Regions from separate parts of the Ureibacillus sp. FSL K6-2830 genome, predicted to be linked through region 2. Evidence: riboswitches for the same ligand, from Rfam matches in the RefSeq annotation. Region 2 holds a riboswitch; the other holds the start of a gene.

Region 1 (5,956 bases), 2.6 Mb from region 2:
GTTTTCAAAATCGTCTCTCATAAACTTCTTGTCCAGTTAACACATTTCATTTTAACAAATACTGAAGGATTTTGTCGTCCATTAGGTAATTTCGATTTACTTAATTTATCGTATGCTTATTTATGATTCTTTATTTGTTTTAAATCTGTTGCAGTAGAATTTTAGATAAATCCTTTCTTGAGCACTAACTACTTTTCTTCCTTTCCCTTTTAAAAAATATTCGCCAACTATCACCAGTAAGCCTTATTGAAACTTTTCCAAACATAAGTACAGTTGTCACGGTACATTTCTGTGCAATTTACATATAATAATGATAACGTTATTTACCATTCTGGCTGATAAATTTATTGTTATTTGCAAAGACTATCAAGTAAACCATCCCTGTGATTTCTCAACATACGCTGATGAAATAGGTGATCGTGATGTTAAACTACTTAGATGTTGGGAAAGGTGAAGAAATAGTCTTTATTCATGGATTAGGTAACCGCATACAAGCTTGGGCTCCCCAATTGGAACTAACTACACAATATCGATTAATTATCATCGAATTAAGAGGACATGGTGACTCTCCAGAAAAAGAAAATATCAATGTCGAATTTTTTGCAAAAGACATAATTGAAGTATTAGATTATTTAAATATCGAAAAAGCACATTTTGTTGGTCTATCACTCGGTGGAATCGTTGCACTAGAAATATGTAAGCGTTTTAAAAAGCGTGTAAAATCACTCATTTTATGTAATACGACTTACTATATTCCTACTTTGCTTGGAAATATTACTCTTGAAAAAACAAAACGATTTTTAAAAAAATCGTCACTCGAACAACTGAATGAACGGCTCATCAAAAAATGTTTATACAATCCTGAAGAACAAAAGGTTTATGAATTAGCAAAGAATGCTTTTCACATTCGAAAAGATACGTATTTACAATCGGTTCAATCAGCTTTTGGAAGAAACTATTTTTATGATTTATTGACCATTAATGTGCCAACACTGATCATTGGTTCTCTAGAAGATAAAGTAGTACCTATTCAAAATGCCTATTTAATGCATTACATGATTAAGTCTTCCAATTTAATTATTTTTGAAAATACAGGACATTTGCCGAATATCGAACGACCAGAACTATTCAATTTAGCCATTGCTCAACATATCAAACAATTTCAAAATAAAGTAAGTTAAAAGGGCGCGTCTGACAAGTCATTTTGAGACACCCCCTTTGCGGCTGTCGCACATGCTTTCGCCGCAGATAAATTGCGGCTGTCGCTAGCGCTTTCGCCGCAGATAAATTGCGCTGTCGCTAGTGCTTTCGACGCAGATAAATTGCGACGAGGAGGCGCGTTTGATGTGACTACCACAGGAGCAAAGTTTTCAAGAGAATATTAGTATTAAGAAATAAGGCTGTTCAGAAAGTGATTGACTTTTCTAGACAGCCCCGTTCCATCTTATTTATTTAATGTTCGTCTTAAGAACTCTTTTGTTCTTTCGTGTATTGGGTTGACTAGTACTTGTTCAGGAGGCCCTTCTTCAACGATGACCCCTTTATCCATAAACACGACACGATCTGAAACTTCTTTTGCAAATTCCATTTCATGGGTAACAATTAACATTGTATTTCCAGCCTTCGCAAGGTCTCGCATAACCTTTAATACTTCCCCTACCATTTCTGGGTCAAGGGCAGAAGTCGGTTCATCAAATAACATCACGTCTGGATTCATTGCTAAAGCTCTTGCAATGGCAACCCTCTGTTTTTGTCCACCTGAAAGTTGTCGAGGTCGCGCATTCTTATAGCGATCCATTCCAACAATCGTTAAATATTTCATCGCATTGTTTATGGCTTCCTCTTTTGAACGTTTCAATACTTTTACTTGTCCGACTATACAATTCCCTAATACATCCAAGTTATTAAATAAGTTAAACTGCTGGAATACCATACCTAAGTGCGTACGATATTTTTCTTTATTGTAACCTTCCGTTAAAATATTTTCTCCATTAAAAATAATCTCACCGCCTGTAGGAGTTTCCAGCAAGTTAATGCAACGCAATAATGTGGATTTTCCTGATCCTGAAGCTCCAATTAACGTTACAACTTCCCCTTTTCTTACTTGGAAATTGACATCTTTCAATACTTCATGATTGCCGAATGTTTTATTTAAATGTTTGATATCAATGACCACTGTCATAGCATTACTCACCATCCTTTATCGGCTTGTTTCCTGTCACAAGCTCCACTCGGTACGAATCAGGTCCATCCATTTTCTTCTCAAACCAAAGAAGAATACGAGTTACAGTGAATGTCATAATGAAGTACAATACGCAGGCAATTAAGAATGCTTCTGCATAACGATATGTACTACCCGCAACAGAGTTCGTTGTAAAGAATAATTCAACTACACTAATGACACTTAGTACAGAAGAGTCCTTTATATTCATAACGAGCTGGTTACCAGTCGCTGGTAAAATATTTCGAGCTACTTGAGGAAGGATAATATAGAACATTGTTTGAAAATGATTCATACCAATCGCTTCACTGGCCTCGTATTGTCCTTTATCGATTGAAACAATTCCACCACGCACATACTCTGCCATATAAGCACCTGTATTTAAGCTGATAACAATTAAACCAGCAACAAAGCGATTTAATTGAATATCAATGGCATAGAGTCCGTAGAACACAACCATCGCTTGTACCATCATTGGAGTGCCACGGAATAGTTCAACATAGCAAGTTAGTATAAAATTAATAGTTTTTAATGCATATGTTTTAAAGGATTTTTTTTGCAATGGAATCGTGTGCATAACCCCGATGAAAAATCCGATAATCGCACCAAAAATCGTACCTAATATCGCAAGAATTAATGCAATCCATGCTCCTCGCAAAAACAAATCCCAGTTATTCTGAAAAATATTCCAAACTGTTTCTAAGAAAGACATAAAGAAATCCCCTTATTGTTTTTTTGTTCGCACTTAGAAGAATTAAAGTTAAGCACAGTAAATAACTTTACAGGGAAGGAAAATGGAAAAAGGTTGTCTTATAGAGAATCTCAAGACAACCTTTCACCACACTATTGTTGTGATGGTTGATTTTTAATAGCTTCTTCCATGATTTGATGACGTTCATCTTCCGTAATACCAGCTAAAATTTCGTTAATTTTATCTTTTAAGTCCGAACCTTTTTTCAAGCCAACAGCGATTGCTGTATCAGATTCATCAGCCTCAAATCCGTCTTCTGGAACAATGTAAGTAAATCCTTCAATTGCTGCCTCAGCAGACATCCCTTCTGGACGTTCTGAAATATAAGCATCAATTGCACCAGAAGATAATTGGATTCGCATTTGGCCAAAATCTGTAGCTGGTACTTGTTTATTAACGCCAGTCATTTGATCGATTACTTTGTAGTGAGTAGTACCTTGTTGTGCTGTTACTTTAGCCCCTTCAAAATCATGAATCGATTTTGCATTTGCATATGGACCATCTTTTTTCACAACAATTACGAAATCACTCGTATAATAGTTGTCTGTAAAATCGATTACTTCCATGCGTTCAGGAGTAGGTGACATACCCGCAATAACTGCATCAATTGCACCAGATTGTAATGATGGAATTAAACCATCCCAGTCAGTTTTTACAATTTGAAGCTCCATCCCTAATCCTTCAGCAATACGTTTTGCGATTTGAACATCGTAACCGTTTGCAAACTCTTTAGAATCTGCAATAGGAACTGCTCCATTTGAGTCATCTTTTTGAGACCAGTTAAATGGTGCATAAGCAGCTTCCATACCTACTCTTAATACACTTTTTGACTCGGATGAAGATTCTGAATCTTTTTGTGATTCTCCACCTGTTGATTCTTTGTTTCCTGAACCACATGCTGCAAGAACGAGAACCGTCATCATGGTTATGAAAAGTAGCAATAATTTCTTTTTCATCTTAATTCCCCCTGTCTCTGTTTCGCTTAGCTTCACAAATAAAAAGCGACCTAAGAAGAACTTAAGGTCGCATCAATTTGTTAGACTAATACCTCTAGTTCCACTTTGGAATAGCACACCTTACATATAAACATGTAAGACAGTGTTACAGTTATTCACTGTAACCCCAGCATAGTTATCTGAGCAAATAACTACACTTCGGCGATATTTCCTTCTTTCCCACTTCTTCACTCGCTCAAGCTCCATGAGAAACTAATAAATACCGCGCCTCTACCCTACCAAGTGAGGCTAGAATATTCAATTGTTAAGAGAAGCATAACCTAAATGGTGTTTACTTGTCAATAACAAATAGGAAAAGTTTAATAGTACCAAATATACTCCCCAAAAATAGTTGGGGAGTATATTATACATTTTCTTATGAATTTAGAAGTAAATCTTCAGGATTTTCGATTAATTCTTTAACTGTTTTTAAGAATCCAACTGAATCTTTACCATCAATGATTCGATGATCGTATGAAAGTGCCACATACATCATTGGACGAATTTCAACTTGGCCGTTTACAGCTACTGGACGGTTTACAATTGAGTGCATACCAAGGATACCTGCTTGCGTACCATTGATAATTGGTGTTGAAGCTAATGAACCAAAGATACCGCCATTTGTAATTGTAAATGTTCCGCCTTGTAAATCAGAAATTGCTAATTTCTTTTCACGTGCTTTTTGAGCAAGTTCTGCAATTTCTCTTTCAATTTCAGCGAAGTTTTTGCGATCTGCATCACGTACAACTGGAACTACTAAACCTTCTTCTGTAGATACCGCAATACCGATATCATAAATGTTAAATTTATGAATTTCATCGCCAACAATTTGTGCATTTACATAAGGATATTTTTTCAATGCAGCAACTACTGCTTTTGTGAAGAATGACATGAATCCAAGTTTTATACCATTCTCATTCACAAATTGTTCTTGTTTGCGTTTGCGAAGTTCCATCACATTTGTCATGTCAATTTCGTTGAATGTTGTTAACATTGCCGTATTTTGTTTAACTTCAAGAAGACGTTTTGCAATTGTTTGACGTCGACGGCTCATTCTTTCAACTGTAACGCGAGATTCATCTACAGTTACAGCAGGTGCTACAGGTTGTGCTGCTTGCACTGGTTGTGCTGGTTTAGCAGCATGAGCAGCAACATCTTGTACACGAACTCGGCCTTGTGGGTCTACTGGTGAAATTGCTGCTAAATCAATGCCTTTTTCACGAGCAAGTTTACGTGCAGCTGGTGAAGCTACTACGCGCTCATTAGATGTTTCCTCAACAACCGGTGCAGCTTGTGCTGGTTGTGCTTGAGGAGCTTGTGGTTGTTCCTCTTTAACCGCTTCTTTTGCAGGTTCTGCTTGAGGTGCTGGAGTAGGTTCAGCTCCACCTTCAACAGGCTCAACGATCGCAATTGTTTGGCCAACTAATACTGTATCGCCTTCTTCAGCTAAAATTTGAGTTAATACTCCTGCTTCTTCAGAAATAATTTCTGCATTTACTTTATCTGTTTCTAATTCAACAATGAATTCGCCTTTCTCAACGCGATCTCCAACTTTTTTCACCCATTGTGCAATTGTACCTTCCGTAATCGATTCTGCTAATTCAGGGACTTTAATTTCAGCCACTTTTTATATCCTCCTTTAATTCTCAACACTGTTAAATCTTAACGTAAATTATGCAAGATTACAAATCTGCTAAAGCGTCGTTAATTACTTTAGCTTGAGCAACTTTATGTGAGTCCATGTCACCTTCTGAAGTAGAAGACATTTCTGGACGTCCAACATAACGTACTTTTTTGCCTTCAGCTAATTCAAGTAAGTATTCTAAGGCAAATTTCCAAGGACCTTGGTTTCTAGGTTCCTCTTGTACCCAAACAATTTCTTTCGCGTTAGGGTATCTCGCAATGATTTCAGAAAGTTTTTCCATTGGGAATGGATATAATTGTTCAATGCGAAGGATGTGAAGTTTTTCGAATCCTTCACCGTCTTTA
Region 2 (5,956 bases):
ATTTCAGATGTAACAGAGATTGAAGGAACAGGTGATGATGCACTATTTATTCGTCCAATTTACTCAGGTAAAGCTTTTGAAAAAGTAAAAATTAAAGAAGGATTCGTGTTCGTGACAGTTCGTCCTAACAATATTGCGCCACTTGATCGAGATGAAAGCCGCACAGGAGACGTTCAATCTGTATCTGTAGATATTAAAAACTTGCGTACGATTGTAAAAGAAGTTGTTCGCAATGCAACAACAGGTGTTGATTTATCTGAAGCGAAAGTAATCGTGTCTGGCGGTCGCGGTGTAAAATCAGCCGAAGGATTTGAACCATTAAGAGAGCTTGCTAACTTACTGGGCGGTGCAGTAGGTGCTTCCCGTGGTGCTTGTGATGCGGGTTATTGCGATTATGCAATGCAAATTGGTCAAACAGGTAAAGTGGTAACACCAGATTTATATATCGCGTGTGGTATTTCTGGCGCAATTCAGCACTTAGCAGGTATGTCTAACTCAAAAGTAATTGTTGCAATTAACAAAGACCCTGAAGCAAACATTTTCAAAGTTGCTGATTATGGAATTGTCGGCGACTTATTTGAAGTCGTTCCGTTATTAATTGAAGAAATTAAAGCATTAAAAGTAAATTCTTAAAATCTAAAACTGGTAATCTCCTCACCACATCTCAAATCTCAGAGATGTGGTTATTTATTGTGAAAAAGTAAATCATTAAAGGAATTTGTTTGTTAGATGAACGGATTTCAATTTCTTAAAACACTTTACTACCCTTTGAATTTTTAACGTGCTATACTACTAAAAGATGTTACATTAAGGAGGCATTTTATAAATGGCAATTGTACATGCTACTGATCAAAACTTTTCACAAGAAATCTCTTCTGGTTTAGTATTAGTAGATTTCTGGGCAGCTTGGTGTGGACCTTGTAAAATGATTGCACCTGTATTAGAAGAACTCGATGCCGAAATGGGTTCAGAAGTGAAAATTGTAAAAGTTGATGTTGATAACAATCCAGCAACAGCTGCTGAATATCAAATTATGTCGATTCCATCTTTGCTTTTATTTAAAGATGGCCAATTAATTGCAAAAACTGTTGGCTTCCAACCAAAAGAAGCATTAGTTGAATTCATCAACAACAATAAATAAAATTCAACCGAGCACAAAGATTTTGTTTGTGCTCGATTTTTTATTTTGGATATGATTATTGATTTGATTGGGATAAAAGAAAACTTCTCGATTTTTGCTTTAAGATATTCGTATAATAGGGTTAAGTAGGTTAATTAAATGTAAGGTGATACTCCATGAATGAAACAATTCAAAATAAATTGGCGCTGTTACCAGATTTGCCTGGATGCTACTTAATGAAGGACCGACAAGGAACAGTCATTTACGTCGGAAAGGCAAAAGTCTTAAAAAATAGAGTTCGATCCTATTTTACTGGTTCCCATGATGGTAAAACTCAACTGCTAGTTAGTGAAATAGAAGATTTTGAATATATTGTTACTTCAAGTGATTTAGAGGCTTTAATTTTGGAGCTCAATTTAATCAAACAATATGATCCAAAATATAACGTAATGTTAAAGGATGACAAGAGTTATCCTTATATTAAAATTACCAATGAAATTTATCCAAGAATTATTACGACAAGAAAAGTGAAAAAAGACAAAGCTAAATATTTTGGACCTTATCCGAATGTATCTGCCGCGAATGAAACAAAGAAGCTCCTCAACCGCATCTATCCATTAAGAAAATGCAACCGACTGCCAGATCGAGTTTGTTTGTATTATCATTTGGGGCAATGTTTAGCTCCATGTGTTAAAGATATAGATCCGAAAATTTTTGAAGAAATGACAAATGAAATCATAAAATTCTTAAATGGCGGCCATGAACAAGTAAAAAAAGAATTAGAGAAAAAAATGATGGAGGCTGCGGAAAAGCTTGAATTTGAAAGAGCAAAAGAATATCGAGATCAAATTCAATATATCGAAACGGTTATGGAAAAGCAAAAAATCGTTTCAGGAGACCAAACGAATCGGGACGTATTTGGATATGCAGTTGAAAAAGGGTGGATGTGTGTTCAAGTCTTTTTCGTTCGACAAGGAAAATTAATTGAAAGAGATGTTTCTGTATTCCCTATTTACCGTGATCCGGAAGAGGAATTTTTAACTTTTGTAGGGCGTTTCTATGATACAGAACATTTAAAGCCAAAAGAAATATTGGTCCCAGAAACAATTGATAAAAGCATTTTAGAAAAATTATTAAATATAAGAGTATTAGTGCCAAAACGTGGCACAAAAAAAGAACTGGTGGATTTAGCAAAGAAAAATGCAATGCTTGCAATCGAAGAGAAATTCCAATTAATTGAACGCCAGGAAGAGAGGACAATTGGCGCTTGTCAACAATTAGGTGAGGCTCTAAATATTGAAACGCCTTATAGAATTGAAGCCTTTGATAACAGCCACATGCATGGAGCAGATCCTGTTAGCGCAATGGTCGTATTTATTAATGGAAAGCCGGCAAAAAAAGAATATCGCAAATATAAATTAAAAAATACGGCGAAACATGACGACTATGGAGCGATGCAAGAGGTGATTCGCAGGCGCTATACCCGTGTATTAAAAGAACAATTGCCGCTTCCTGATCTAATTATTGTTGACGGTGGTAAAGGGCAAATTGAAGTTGCACGAGAAGTGTTGGAAGATGAGCTTGGATTATCAATTCCCATTGCAGGACTAGCAAAAGATGAGAAGCATCGAACATCTGAACTATTATACGGGGAACCACCTGTGTCGATCCCGCTGAAAAAAACAAGTGATGCTTTTTACTTGCTTCAGCGAATACAAGATGAAGTCCATCGCTTCGCTATTACATTTTTGCGGCAACAACATCAAACGAACGCTTTACGCTCTGTCCTTGATGAAATTGAAGGAATCGGTCCAAAACGTAAGAAACAATTACTGAGTCATTTTGGTTCAGTGAAAAAAATCAAACAGGCTTCTGTGGAAGAATTAATGGAAGCGAAAATGCCAAAAGTGGTTGCAGAAACAATCTATCAGTATTTCCATAATGACACATTGCCAAAGGAATAACTGTATGATAATGTATTTTAAAAGTAAATAAGTTTAGATATAGATAGAGGTGCGAGATTCATGAGTACCTAACTGGAGGAGAGGAACAAGTCTGAAGAAGGTTAGGGAAAGGGGAGATTGCCGAAGCGGTAAATTTGCTTGTTCCAGTTTACTGGCTGGTTTTGCATTGAAGAAATGCAAGATTGTCAGAATCTAAATGGTTCTGGAGAGCTATCTCATAAAGTGTTTTCTGAAAATTGAGGCAGCTTTTCACCATCCTTTGTGAAGAGTTGCTTTTTTCTTTAATTATATAAGATTCGGAAACTTCATTTCATGGCTTATGAAAATAAGGGGAGTGTAGCGATGATTAATATTGTAGTGAAGTTGGATGAATGGAATCTATCATCATCTGAAAACATTGGAGAAATAGCAAAAAGACTCATCGAAGAGAAGAAGTTTGGACGCAATGTAGTAGCAGTCGTTCCATCCTCTCCACCTGTAAATGAGGGTTTGGAAAAAATTATTTACTCTTTATCGGATGCACCATCCGAAAGAGAGTTAGACGCAATCCATTCTACCAATAATCAAATTGCAAGCAGTTTGCTTTCCATTGCTATTCAAAAAAGAGGCTTTAGAGCTGTTTCCCTTACAGGCTGGCAACTTGGCATGAAAACAACAAGAAAATCAGTAGGAAATGCTCGCATACATCAAATCGATGGTAATGTCATTATTGAGCATTTTAAAAAAGGTGAAATAGTCATAGTCGCAGGCGGACAAGGTGTTGATGATGAGGGCAACATCACCCTTCTCGGTGCTGGAGGGACTGATACAACAGCGGTAGCGATTGCAAAAAGCATTGATGCAGAACGCGTGGAAATCTATACGGATCTTGACGGGGTATATACAGGAGATCCTAATGTAGTTCAACAGGCTCGTAAATTGAAAGATATTACATATGATGAGATGTTAGAATTATCTTATTTAGGTTCGAAAATTGTTCATCCGAGAGCAGTCGAATTAGCAAAAAAATTTGATATACCAATTGTTGTTCGTTCGAGTACGAAAAATCTTCGAGGTACATTGATTAAGGGAGAGATTGAAATGGAGAGAAATTTAATTGTTCGTGGTGTCGCCTATGAAACAGATATTATCCGCTTTACTGTTGGATATGAAATACTAGAAAAATCTTCCCTTGCCAACTTGTTTAATACCCTAGCAAAGCATCATGTCAACGTAGATATTATTGTACAATCTGTGATGAGTGAAGTAAAACCGACAATATCGTTTTCAATTGTAAAAGAGGATTTAACAAATGCGGTAAAAGTGCTTGAAGAACATAAAGAGGAGTTAGGTTTTCAATTTGCTGATTTTGAAGTTGGTTTAGCGAAAGTGTCAATCGTGGGTTCGGGCATGGTTTCCAATCCAGGGGTAGCAGGCCGCATGTTCGCACGCTTATGTCAAGAAAATATCCCTGTTAAAATGGTTTCTACATCTGAAATTAAAGTATCTGTCGTTGTGCCACAAGATGATATGATTCGTGCAGCAAATGCACTGCATGATGAATTTAATCTTGCTGAGGAATGGGTATAAAAAGGGGCGAATAAAGCCCCTTAGCGTTCAATTTTTTCTTTTAAATCCATCTTTACTGTAAAAATTACTTCTAGTTGTTTTTCTTTTTTCTCTTCATAGCATTCCGTCAAAACACCTTTAAAGTTTTGGATTTGTTCGGCAATGAAGCCAGCTTCTAAGCGAAAATTTCTTTCATTAATCTTTAGCAACTCCGGTTCATTCGTCAAACTAAACACAAATCCGTCTTTCATTTCTTTTTCAAGGGTAAGATCACCCCATCCGGCATCTTTAAAAAAGGAAATGATTAAAGGAATATCGGTGCATGGAAATTTGCGAGCTAAATCTTTTCCTGCCCAATATAGAATATCTTTTTCATGCTTTCCTAAAATGGATGGCACTAAATAATCTCTTAGCAGTTCGTATCCAAATAAAGGAAACGAATCTTTCGACAATGACATATAATAAGAACCTCTTTCTAGAATTTTTCTTTTTTAACAACAGAGAATTTGAAAAAAGTTAAAATAGAGAAAAATAACATAATAGAGAAAAAATAGAAGGTTTTGTAGCGAATATTAGACAAATTTCGGAAAATAAATATGCACAACTAACCTTGACGGTAATAGTTCGTGGGGGTACAATGAACTTGTCATAATATTGTACCATTATGAATAAAACAGTCAATGCATAAAGCGTTTACAATTTGTGACGACTTATTGACTACTTATTTTAAGGGGGTATCAGTCTTGGCAAAAAATGAGTTTTACTGGCGCCGACTACATTCTTTACTTGGTGTTATTCCTGTAGGGCTATTTTTAGTGTTCCACTTGTCTCTAAACTTTACTGCAACAGGGGGAGAAGAGACATATAACAGTGCAACAGGAGTAATGGATTATATTCCAGGTCCACTATTATTACTTATTGAGTGGATTGTTATCTACATTCCTATTCTGTTCCACGGTTTATATGGAATTTATATTGCCTTTACAGCAACACCAAACAATAAGCGCTTCAGTACATTCCGTAACTGGATGTTCTTATTGCAACGACTTACTGGTGTGTTCCTAGTAATCTTCATTGCTTGGCACATGTTCCAAACTCGCATCCAAAAAGCATTTGGTGCGGAAGTAAATTTTGAAATGATGGAAAAAATCGTTGCAAATCCATGGATGTTAGGATTCTACATTGTGGGTATCCTTTCCGCTACATTGCATTTATCTAACGGTTTATGGTCATTCTGCGTAAGCTGGGGTATCACACAATCAACACATTCTCAAAAAGTAGTTACATGGATAACAATGGCATTTTTCGTCATCTTAAGCATTAT

The links. Region 2 has a riboswitch for lysine ahead of NSU17_RS14100 (aspartate kinase). Riboswitches for the same ligand answer to the same signal wherever they lie in the genome.
Region 1: it holds a riboswitch for lysine, as region 2 does, so the genes downstream of both, NSU17_RS01090 (transporter substrate-binding domain-containing protein) here and NSU17_RS14100 (aspartate kinase) in region 2, are expected to answer to the same signal.

What each region holds. Positions count from the first base shown of each region.
Region 1 is NZ_JBBOQR010000001.1:209,465-215,420, forward strand. It holds gene NSU17_RS01075 (alpha/beta fold hydrolase) at 423-1,181, shown strand; gene NSU17_RS01080 (amino acid ABC transporter ATP-binding protein) at 1,445-2,182, opposite strand; gene NSU17_RS01085 (amino acid ABC transporter permease) at 2,187-2,933, opposite strand; gene NSU17_RS01090 (transporter substrate-binding domain-containing protein) at 3,065-3,928, opposite strand; lysine riboswitch at 4,032-4,209, opposite strand; gene odhB (2-oxoglutarate dehydrogenase complex dihydrolipoyllysine-residue succinyltransferase) at 4,344-5,591, opposite strand; gene NSU17_RS01100 (2-oxoglutarate dehydrogenase E1 component) at 5,650-5,956, opposite strand, start outside.
Region 2 is NZ_JBBOQR010000001.1:2,845,180-2,851,135, forward strand. It holds gene NSU17_RS14085 (electron transfer flavoprotein subunit alpha/FixB family protein) at 1-633, shown strand, start outside; gene trxA (thioredoxin) at 827-1,141, shown strand; gene uvrC (excinuclease ABC subunit UvrC) at 1,297-3,084, shown strand; lysine riboswitch at 3,121-3,305, shown strand; gene NSU17_RS14100 (aspartate kinase) at 3,427-4,653, shown strand; gene NSU17_RS14105 (YslB family protein) at 4,674-5,090, opposite strand; gene NSU17_RS14110 (succinate dehydrogenase cytochrome b558 subunit) at 5,376-5,956, shown strand, end outside.